Regions from separate parts of the Duffyella gerundensis genome, predicted to be linked through region 2. Evidence: predicted binding sites of a transcription regulator. Region 2 holds the regulator's gene; each other region holds the start of a gene.
What was found. Region 2 encodes PhoB, which activates phosphate uptake and scavenging genes when phosphate is short. Its sites were predicted from a motif close to CTGTCATAAAACTGNCNNAT; they were not measured.
Positions count from the first base shown of each region.

Region 1: uvrB (excinuclease ABC subunit UvrB) is a predicted target of PhoB. The motif match lies at 1,286-1,305, and genes of this name have one in related genera.
Region 3: EM595_RS00515 (MIP/aquaporin family protein) is a predicted target of PhoB. The motif match lies at 1,466-1,485, and genes of this name have one in related genera.

Region 1 covers NZ_LN907827.1:1,261,181-1,264,461, reverse strand. Annotated here, with positions in the region: gene uvrB (excinuclease ABC subunit UvrB) at 1-1,077, opposite strand, end outside; gene EM595_RS05805 (ATP-binding cassette domain-containing protein) at 1,966-2,679, shown strand; gene bioD (dethiobiotin synthase) at 2,686-3,281, opposite strand, start outside.
Region 2 covers NZ_LN907827.1:1,034,298-1,037,578, forward strand. Annotated here, with positions in the region: gene sbcD (exonuclease subunit SbcD) at 1-1,119, opposite strand, end outside; gene phoB (phosphate response regulator transcription factor PhoB) at 1,311-2,000, shown strand; gene phoR (phosphate regulon sensor histidine kinase PhoR) at 2,016-3,281, shown strand, end outside.
Region 3 covers NZ_LN907827.1:108,263-111,543, reverse strand. Annotated here, with positions in the region: gene hslU (ATP-dependent protease ATPase subunit HslU) at 1-214, shown strand, start outside; gene rraA (ribonuclease E activity regulator RraA) at 406-891, shown strand; gene zapB (cell division protein ZapB) at 943-1,182, opposite strand; gene EM595_RS00515 (MIP/aquaporin family protein) at 1,627-2,487, shown strand; gene glpK (glycerol kinase GlpK) at 2,542-3,281, shown strand, end outside.

The DNA.
Region 1 (3,281 bases), 230 kb from region 2:
CTCTTTACGCGCCCGGTCGCCTTTGTACATGCCGCCAATTTGCGGGATGGTCACGTGCGACTCATCGACAATCAGCAGGCCGTCAGCCGGCAAATAGTCAAACAGCGTTGGCGGCGGCTGGCCCGGTCCGCGGCCAGAGAGATAACGCGAATAGTTTTCGATGCCCGAACAGTAGCCAAGTTCATTCATCATTTCGAGGTCGAACTGGGTACGCTGGGAAATACGCTGCTCTTCCAGCAGCTTGTTGTTGGCCAGCAGCGTTTGCCGCCGATCGGCCAGCTCAACTTTAATATCTTCCATCGCCTGCAAAATGCGCTCACGCGGCGTCACGTAGTGCGTTTTAGGATAAATAGTGTAACGCGGCACCACCGACTCAATCTGGCCGGTCAGCGGATCAAACAGCGACAGCCGCTCCACCTCTTCATCAAACAGCTCAACGCGCAGCGCAATGTCATCGGACTCCGCCGGGAAGATGTCGATAACTTCACCGCGCACGCGGAAGGTGCCGCGCTGGAAAGCCTGATCGTTACGCGCATATTGCAGCTCGGTGAGCCGCCGCAGAATGCTGCGCTGATCGATGATCATGCCGCGCGTCAGGTGCAGCATCATTTTCAGATAGAGATCGGGATCGCCCAGACCGTAAATCGCCGATACCGAGGCCACCACAATAACGTCGCGGCGTTCCAGCAACGCTTTGGTCGCTGAGAGACGCATCTGCTCAATGTGTTCGTTAACCGAGGCATCTTTCTCGATAAAGGTGTCGGAGCTGGGGACATAGGCTTCCGGCTGATAATAGTCGTAGTAGGAGACAAAATATTCCACGGCGTTATCGGGGAAGAACTCTTTCATCTCACCATAGAGTTGGGCCGCCAGCGTTTTATTGGGTGCCAGCACCATGGCCGGGCGGTTGAGATCCGCGATCACGTTTGCCACGGTAAAGGTTTTACCTGAACCGGTTACGCCAAGCAGCGTTTGGTGGGCGAGACCAGATTCCAGCCCCTCTTCCAGACGACGAATCGCTTCTGGCTGATCGCCGGAGGGCTTAAAAGCGGAATTAAGTTTAAATACTTTGCTCATTGCTGGGTTACCTGGAGATGAAATGCGCGAGCCGGAGAGTAATTTTACTCGCCATTTGAAATTTTTCCAGTTAAAAATACTGGATGTAATACCAGTGTTTATCCATACTGCATTGTGCAGTGTGGCTGCGCCTGATTCCGGCGTGATGAATAACCGCACAACCTGCGTTGTTGCGCAATCTTATCCCCAAACGGGATGGACTTTTAACATTTGTCAATAGTGTGACAGCAGATCCTCGGCTGCGAATATTAACCGGCTCAGACGGGCTTGATTTTAACTAACTTATTGAAAGAAAATGCATTGTTCTCAAAGGCCAGATTCCCGCCACTTCAGGCTGAACCCGCGTCCCCTCTCGCTTGTAGAATGTTTTCAGACACTAATGCACATGGTTATCCACAGGAATGGTGGATAACTGATTTTAGCGCCCATGCCATATGGGGTGTATAAATCTTCCCCCGCCCTGGCCGGAGAAGCAAAATTATTTTTTTTCGTCTTTCTTTGTACTTTCTCGCCTGGGTGACCCGCCCAAATGCTATACGTCATGCGGCCTGAAACTGATTCGCGGCGTGGCGTCAATCCCCGCACCGAACTTTTTTTAGTCCATATTGTTGCCGCACTGCACCACCAGCGTCAGTACCCGAGCACCGCAAAAGTGCAGGAAATTATTTACGCCGGTAATTGATAAATTTATCTGACCATTTCAGCCTTGCGCAGGCGGGCTGGCGTCGGTTTCTCGCTCTTATCAGCATTGGCCTGGTTTTTGCACTATTGGTTCAGCCTGGCACGAGCGACAGCAACCGCGTCAATCGGCCCGACAGCAGAGGTTGCAGCCTGACGGCACAACGCAGCGGCGACTGATTCAACATGGAACAGAAAGAGAGGTGTCTGATGCTACGTTTACGTTCGGTAAATCAATTCTACGGTCCAAATCATATCCTCTGGGATGTTGATCTCGAACTGCCGCCCGGCACCTGCACCGGCATTTTAGGGCGTCCCGGCATGGGAAAAACCACGCTGGTTAACTGCATTATGGGTAACCTGCCGGTGAACAGCGGCAGCATGACCTGGCAGGAGAAAGATTCGCCGCCGGAAGATATGCTGCTGCTGCCGATGGAGAAACGGGCACGCATGGGGATTGGCTACGTGCCGCAGGGACGACAGATCTTCTCCCAGATGAGCGTGGAAGATAACCTGCTGATTGCGCTGCTGGCCGGTCAGGACGATCGCCACCGTGCTATTCCGGCCATGGTTTACGATCTCTTCCCTACGCTCTATTCAGTGCGCCAGAAGCGTGGCGGTGATTTGCCGATTGAACAGCAACAGCAGCTGGCCCTGGCGCGTGCGCTGGTGCTTGAACCCAAGCTGCTGATTCTGGATGAGCCCACCGAAGGCATGTCGCCCTGGCTGGAAGAGGAGATGGGCAACCTGCTGTACCGGCTGAACCACGACTTTGGCCTGACGATTCTGCTGCTGGAACAGCGGCTCTCATTTATTCGCCGCGTGGCAGATTACTTCCTGCTGCTGCACCGCGGACGTAACGTGGCACAGGGAAAAATGGCTCAGCTCGACGACCTCACCATTAATAAATGGCTGGCCGTCTGATGCTGCTTACGCCTGCGGCAGGCTCAGCCACTGCCCCGCTTCCGCAAACTCTGCACTGTCTGTCAGCCAGGGAATTTCACCCAGACAGGGTGCAGTGAGCCGCGTATGCAGCGTCTGCAAATAGGCCTGATGCCGCTTGCCCGGTGGCGTAACGCCGTTGGCAATCCAGCCTGCAAACGGTAGCCCGGCGGCGCGGATAGCATCGGCGGTCAACAGCGCGTGATTAATACAGCCGAGCTTGATGCCGACCACCAGAATCACCGGTAGCTGCTCCTGCTTCACCCAGTCTGCAAAGGTCAAATCCTCTGCCAGCGGCGTATACCAGCCGCCTGCGCCTTCCACCAGCACCCATTCAGCCTGCTCAGCAATATGCGCCAGCCCGGCTGAGAGCCGCGCAGCGGTGATCGGGCGTTGCTCTTCGGCACTGAGAATATGCGGTGCGGTGGGCTCGGCAAACGCCAGCGGGTTAACCTCGTCATAGCTCAGCGCCACAGAACCGTAGCGTTGCAGCGCCAGCGCATCGCTGTTGCGCAGCCCCTGCTCAGTCATGTCGCAACCTGAAGCCACCGGTTTGTAGCCCGCGCAGCGCAGTCCCGCCCGGC
Region 2 (3,281 bases):
GGCAAAGACCTCATCGGGCTGCAGCTCGCTCAGGGTTTCGTTGAGATGGCTGGCGAAATGACGCTCGCGTTGTTCACGGCTGCGGCGAATCAGCAGCACTTCAACCGGCAGATCGGCGGTGAGCTGTTCAATGTGACGCTGCACATCATTGAGGTATTCCAGCGTGGCGATTTCAATATCCAGCCACACCGGTTGCGGATAGTCACCGTGACGGAACGGGGTCAGCTGTTGCTCAATCTCCGCCAGCGATCCTTTCAGAATCTGCATTGGCTGAAACACCGGCACCACCAGCGTCTCGATCTCATTAAGCCGATCGCCGCTGAATTCCAGCAGAAAAACGCTTTTTTCGCTGCCGCACTCGTCAAAGCTCAAAGGAATGGGCGAGCCGCTGTAACGAATAATCTCGCTGCCGCCGATGCGCTGCGCCCGATGAATGTGGCCGAGTGCAATGTAATCAGCGGGCGGAAACGCCTGCGCCGGAAAGGCGTCCAGCGTGCCGATATAGATGTCGCGGACCGCGTCACTTTTAGTCACGCCGACGGTGGTCAGATGGCCGGTGGCGACGATCGGCAGGCGATCGCCGCGGCGCTCGCGTTCGGTCAGCGCCTGCTGATAGCAGCGCTGATAGTGCTCGCTGATCGCTTCCAGCAGGCTCTGCTGTTTTTCACGACCGGACTGCCCAGCGCGGCTGCGCAGAATGTCACGCGGCCGCAAAAAGGGAATGGCGCAGAGCAGCGCGCCCGGCTGACCCTGGCGATCTTTCAGCAGCAGCACCTGATCGGCAGGATCGTCGCTGGCAGCGGCGATCACCCGGGTATTCAGGCAGGCGAGCAGTTCGCGCGACTCATTCAGGGTGGCAACGGAATCGTGATTGCCACCCAGCACCACCAACTCACAGCCGGTGGCCTGCAGCTGCACCACAAAGCGATTGTAGAGTTCGCGGGCGTAGCTCGGCGGCGAGCCGGTATCAAAAATGTCGCCCGCCACCACAATGGCATCCACCTGATGCTGCTCGACACACGCCAGCAGCCAGCTAAAAAAAGCCTGATGCTCCGGTGCGCGGCTTTTGGTGTAGAAAAACTGACCCAAATGCCAGTCGGAGGTGTGAATGATGCGCATGCTGATTCCCGGGCAATGAAAAGACACCGCCGATTATACCGACTGAAAATAAAAAGGGGCGAAGGAAAGCGGTAACAGAAGTGTTAAAAACCGTGCGGCACCCCCGTGCTTTTTTCATAAATCTGTCATAAAACTGACGCATAATGACGCCGCAAATCCCAGTGACCCGGGTCACATTCGCAGGAGCAATAATGGCTAAGCGTATTTTGGTTGTCGAAGATGAAGCCCCCATTCGTGAAATGTTGTGTTTTGTGCTGGAGCAGAACGACTACCAACCAATAGAAGCAGAAGATTACGACAGCGCGATCAATATGCTGATTGAACCCTGGCCGGACCTGATCCTGCTTGACTGGATGCTGCCAGGCGGCAGCGGCATTCAGTTCATTAAACACCTGAAGCGTGAAGCGATGACCCGGGATATTCCGGTGATGATGTTGACCGCGCGCGGTGAAGAGGAAGATCGGGTACGTGGCCTGGAAGTCGGCGCCGACGATTACATTACCAAGCCTTTTTCGCCAAAAGAGCTGATGGCGCGCATCAAAGCGGTAATGCGCCGTATTTCACCGATGGCGGTGGAAGAGGTGATTGAAATGCAGGGATTGAGCCTTGATCCTTCATCGCATCGGGTGATGTCAGAAACCACGCCGCTGGAAATGGGCCCTACTGAATACAAACTCTTGCACTTTTTCATGACGCATCCGGAACGGGTTTACAGCCGCGAACAGCTGCTGAATAACGTCTGGGGCACCAACGTCTACGTGGAAGATCGCACCGTGGACGTGCATATTCGGCGTTTGCGTAAGGCGCTGGAACTCTCCGGACACGATCGCATGGTACAAACCGTGCGTGGAACAGGGTATCGTTTCTCCGCCCGCTACTGATCCGGAGTCACACTCGTGCTGGAACGCCTCTCCTGGAAGAGATTATTGCTGGAATTACTGCTGGCGATTCTGCCAGCCGCTATTCTGGGTTTATTGCTGGGCGGTCTGGCCTGGTTTTTATTGTGTGCGGTGCTGGCCGTGCTGTTCTGGCATTTCTGGCAGTTGATGAAGCTCTCGAACTGGCTGTGGGTTGACCGCACCATGACGCCGCCTACCGGACGCGGCAGCTGGGAACCGCTGTTTTACGGGCTTTATCAGATGCAGTTACGTAACCGCCGCCGCCGCCGCGAGTTGGGCAATCTGATCAAACGCTTTCGCAGCGGAGCCGAGTCGCTGCCCGATGCGCTGGTGTTGACCACCGAAGAGGGCAATATTTTCTGGTGCAACGGCCTGGCGCAGCAACATCTGCGGCTGCGCTGGCCGGAAGATAATGGCCAGAATATCCTCAACCTGCTGCGCTATCCGGAATTCTCCCGCTATATTCGCCAGCGCGATTTTGCGAAACCGCTGACGCTGGTGATGAACAACCAGCGCCACCTCGAATTTCGCGTCATGCCTTACAGCGAAGGCCAGTGGCTGCTGGTGGCGCGCGACGTCACGCAGAAACATCAGCTGGAGGGCGCGCGGCGAAATTTCTTTGCCAACGTCAGTCACGAACTGCGTACGCCGCTTACCGTGCTGCAGGGGTATCTGGAAATGATGAACGATGCCGGCATGGCAGGACGCTCGCGGGATAAAGCGCTGCACACCATGCAGGAACAGACGCGGCGCATGGACAGCCTGGTTAAACAGCTGCTGACGCTGTCGCGTATTGAAGCCGCGCCGGTGGTCGATCTCTCTGAAAAAGTCGATGTGCCGATTATGCTGCGCCTGCTGCAACGCGAGGCGGAAACACTGAGCAGCGGCCGCCATACCATCAGCTTTGATTTTGACAGCGAGCTGAAGGTGTTCGGCAACGATGAGCAGCTGCGCAGCGCCATTTCAAACCTGGTGTACAACGCCGTTAACCATACGCCAGAAGGCACGCATATTCGCGTCAGCTGGCAGCGGGTGCGCGATGGCGTGCGCTTCAGCGTCAGCGATGACGGACCCGGTATCAGCGCAGAGCACCTGCCGCGGCTGACCGAACGTTTTTATCGTGTCGACAAAGCGCGATCGCGGGCAACCGGTGGCAGCGGCCTCGGGCTGGCGATCGTGAAGCATGCGCTCAGCCACCATAACGCCCGACTGGAGATCACCAGCCAGCCGGGTAAAGCCACTACCTTCAGCTTTACCTTGCCA
Region 3 (3,281 bases), 930 kb from region 2:
TCGTCGCATCGCTGAAGCCGCATGGCAGGTTAATGAAACCACCGAGAACATCGGTGCGCGTCGCCTGCATACCGTTCTTGAGCGTTTGATGGAAGAGATTTCTTACAACGCCAGCGATCGCAGCGGCGATTCCGTGACCATCGATGCGGAATATGTCGGCAAGCATCTTGATCAGCTGGTGGCTGATGAAGATCTCAGCCGCTTTATTCTGTAACACGCTGTTCATGATGAAAGGAGGCTTCGGCCTCCTTTTTTATTGGTACGGCAGGCGTGCCCTGCTTTCCATCGCCGCGAAAGTTGTCCGCTTTATTGACCTGCCGCAACGATTTAACAATTGATGATTTTGCCAACATCTCCGCGAAAGCGATATACTTAGCGCTCCTGTGGCAAACAGACGAAAATCCTATGAAATATGATACTTCCGAACTCTGCGATATCTATCATGAAGATGTGAATGTGGTGGAACCGCTTTTTTCCAACTTTGGTGGCCGCACCTCTTTCGGTGGACAGATCACTACAGTGAAATGTTTCGAGGACAACGGCCTGTTGTATGAGCTGCTGGAAGAGAACGGCCGCGGCCGGGTTCTGCTGGTAGACGGCGGCGGCTCGGTGCGACGCGCGCTGGTCGATGCGGCGCTGGCTCAGCTGGCAACGCAAAACGAATGGGAAGGCCTGGTTGTTTATGGCTCCGTTCGTCAGGTCGATGATCTGGAAGAACTGGATATTGGTATTCAGGCGATTGCTGCGATTCCTGCCGGTGCGGCGGGTGAAGGGATTGGCGAGAGCGACGTGCGGGTTAACTTCGGCGGCGTGACCTTTTTCTCTGGCGATCACCTTTATGCAGACAACACCGGCATTATTCTTTCTGAGGATGCGCTCGATATCGAGTAAGTGCCGATCGCAAAACGGGTGCCGTGGCACCCGTTCATGCATTCAGAGGACTTAAACCTCTTCCATCTTTCCCAACAGCGCTCGCAGGCGTTCTTGCCATACATGCTGCTCTTCACGCAGATGCTGATTCTCACGCACCAGATTCTCACTGTTGCCCGCTGACTGATGAACTTCATGCTTCAGCGTGTTGTTCTGCTCTTTCAGCTCTTCAATTTCCATCTGCAGCAGGGTGATGGTATCAATCGCCTGCTGTACTTTCGCTTCCAGTTTCTCAAACACTTCAAATGACATCTTATGAATTCTCCTAAATCGCAAGGCGCTGATGATGGTAGCCGCAGATGTCAGGATTTCACAAAAACTCTGCGGATAACAACGATGCAACGATTGTAAGTAGCGCGAGAGTGCAAGTCCAGCAGCTATCCATTACAGGGCGTAGTCTGTAACAATTTTCAGCATATGCCGAATTTTATCTCGTTTGGCAGGCGCTTTTTCACCTTCTCTGGCCGTTGCGTTTCGTTTGCGAAAGTCAAAGATCAGCAAGATATGATGCATAAAGAACACAACCAGACGCGAAAACGAACATTTTTATGACAGAGGACACAATTTTCAATTTCGCTATTTCTCGTTTATGCTCGTTAACGATAAATTTACAACAGCCCTACATTAGATTTGGGTGACTCAAGGAATGAGAACAATTATTGATAAAATTTAACCTCCCCCTTCAGGAATTTCATTATGAGCCAGACAGGTACACCTACGCTTAAAGGTCAGTGCATAGCCGAATTTATCGGCACCGGAATGATTATTTTCTTTGGCGCAGGCTGTGTGGCGGCGCTAAAGGTAGCCGGCGCCAGTTTCGGGCAGTGGGAAATCTGCATCATCTGGGGCCTGGCCGTTTCCATGGCCGCCTATATGACTGCCGGTGTTTCAGGCGCGCACCTTAACCCAGCGGTCACCGTTGCGTTATGTCTCTTCGCCAATTTTGAAGCTCGCAAAGTTGTCCCTTATATCATCGCGCAGGTGGCCGGTGCATTCTGCGCCGCTGCTCTGGTTTATGGACTCTACTACAACCTGTTCCTTGATTACGAACAGAGCCACCACATGATTCGTGGTACAGTTGAAAGCCTTGATTTAGCAGGTATTTTCTCTACTTATCCTAACCCTAAAATCAGCGTTGGCCAGGCCTTCTTAATTGAAGCTGTTATCACGGCAATGTTGATGGGCGTGATCATGGCGCTGACAGATGATGGCAACGGTATTCCCCGTGGCCCGCTGGCACCGCTGTTGATCGGTCTGCTGGTTGCCATTATTGGCGGCGCGATGGGTCCACTGACCGGCTTCGCCCTTAACCCGGCGCGTGATTTCGGACCAAAAGTGTTTGCCTGGCTGGCTGGCTGGGGCAACGTGGCCTTTACCGGTGGCCGTGACATTCCTTACTTCCTGGTGCCGATCTTCGGACCGTTAGTAGGCGCATGTTTAGGCGCGTGGGGCTATCGCTCGTTGATTGCGCGTCATCTGCCGGTTAACGTCAGCGTGATTGAAGAGCCCCACAAAGCGGACAAGCCGGTTGCGCGTACCGAACAGCGTAAAGCGTAATGTTTAACCTTTATTTCATCAGGAACTGAACATGACTACTAAAGAAAAAAATATATCGTCGCACTCGACCAGGGCACGACCAGTTCACGTGCCGTCGTGCTCGACCATGACGCCAACATTGTTGCCGTATCACAGCGCGAATTTACCCAAATCTATCCGAAAGCTGGCTGGGTTGAACATGACCCAATGGACATCTGGGCATCGCAGAGCTCTACGCTGGTAGAAGTGCTGGCGCATGCTGATATCAGCTCCGATGAAATCGCGGCAATCGGTATCACCAACCAGCGTGAAACCACCATCATCTGGGACAAAGAGACCGGCAAGCCGATCTACAACGCCATTGTTTGGCAGGATCCGCGCACCGCCGATTATTGCCACAAGCTGAAAAAAGAGGGTCTGGAAGAGTATATCCAGCACACCACCGGCCTGGTAATTAACCCGTACTTCTCCGGCACCAAAGTGAAGTGGATTCTGGATCACGTAGAAGGATCGCGCGATCGCGCAAAACGCGGCGAGCTGCTGTTCGGTACCGTTGATTCCTGGTTGGTCTGGAAAATGACCCAGGGACGGGTGCACATCACCGATTACACCAACGCCTCACGTACCATGATGTTCAACATTCACAAACTGGAATGGGATCAGCGCCTGCTGGATATCCTTGATATTCCGCGTGAAATGCTGCCAGAAGTGAAATCTTCTTCTGAAGTATATGGCCAGACCAACATCGGTGGTAAAGGCGGTACGCGTATTCCTATCGCCGGTATCGCTGGTGACCAGCAGGCTGCGCTTTACGG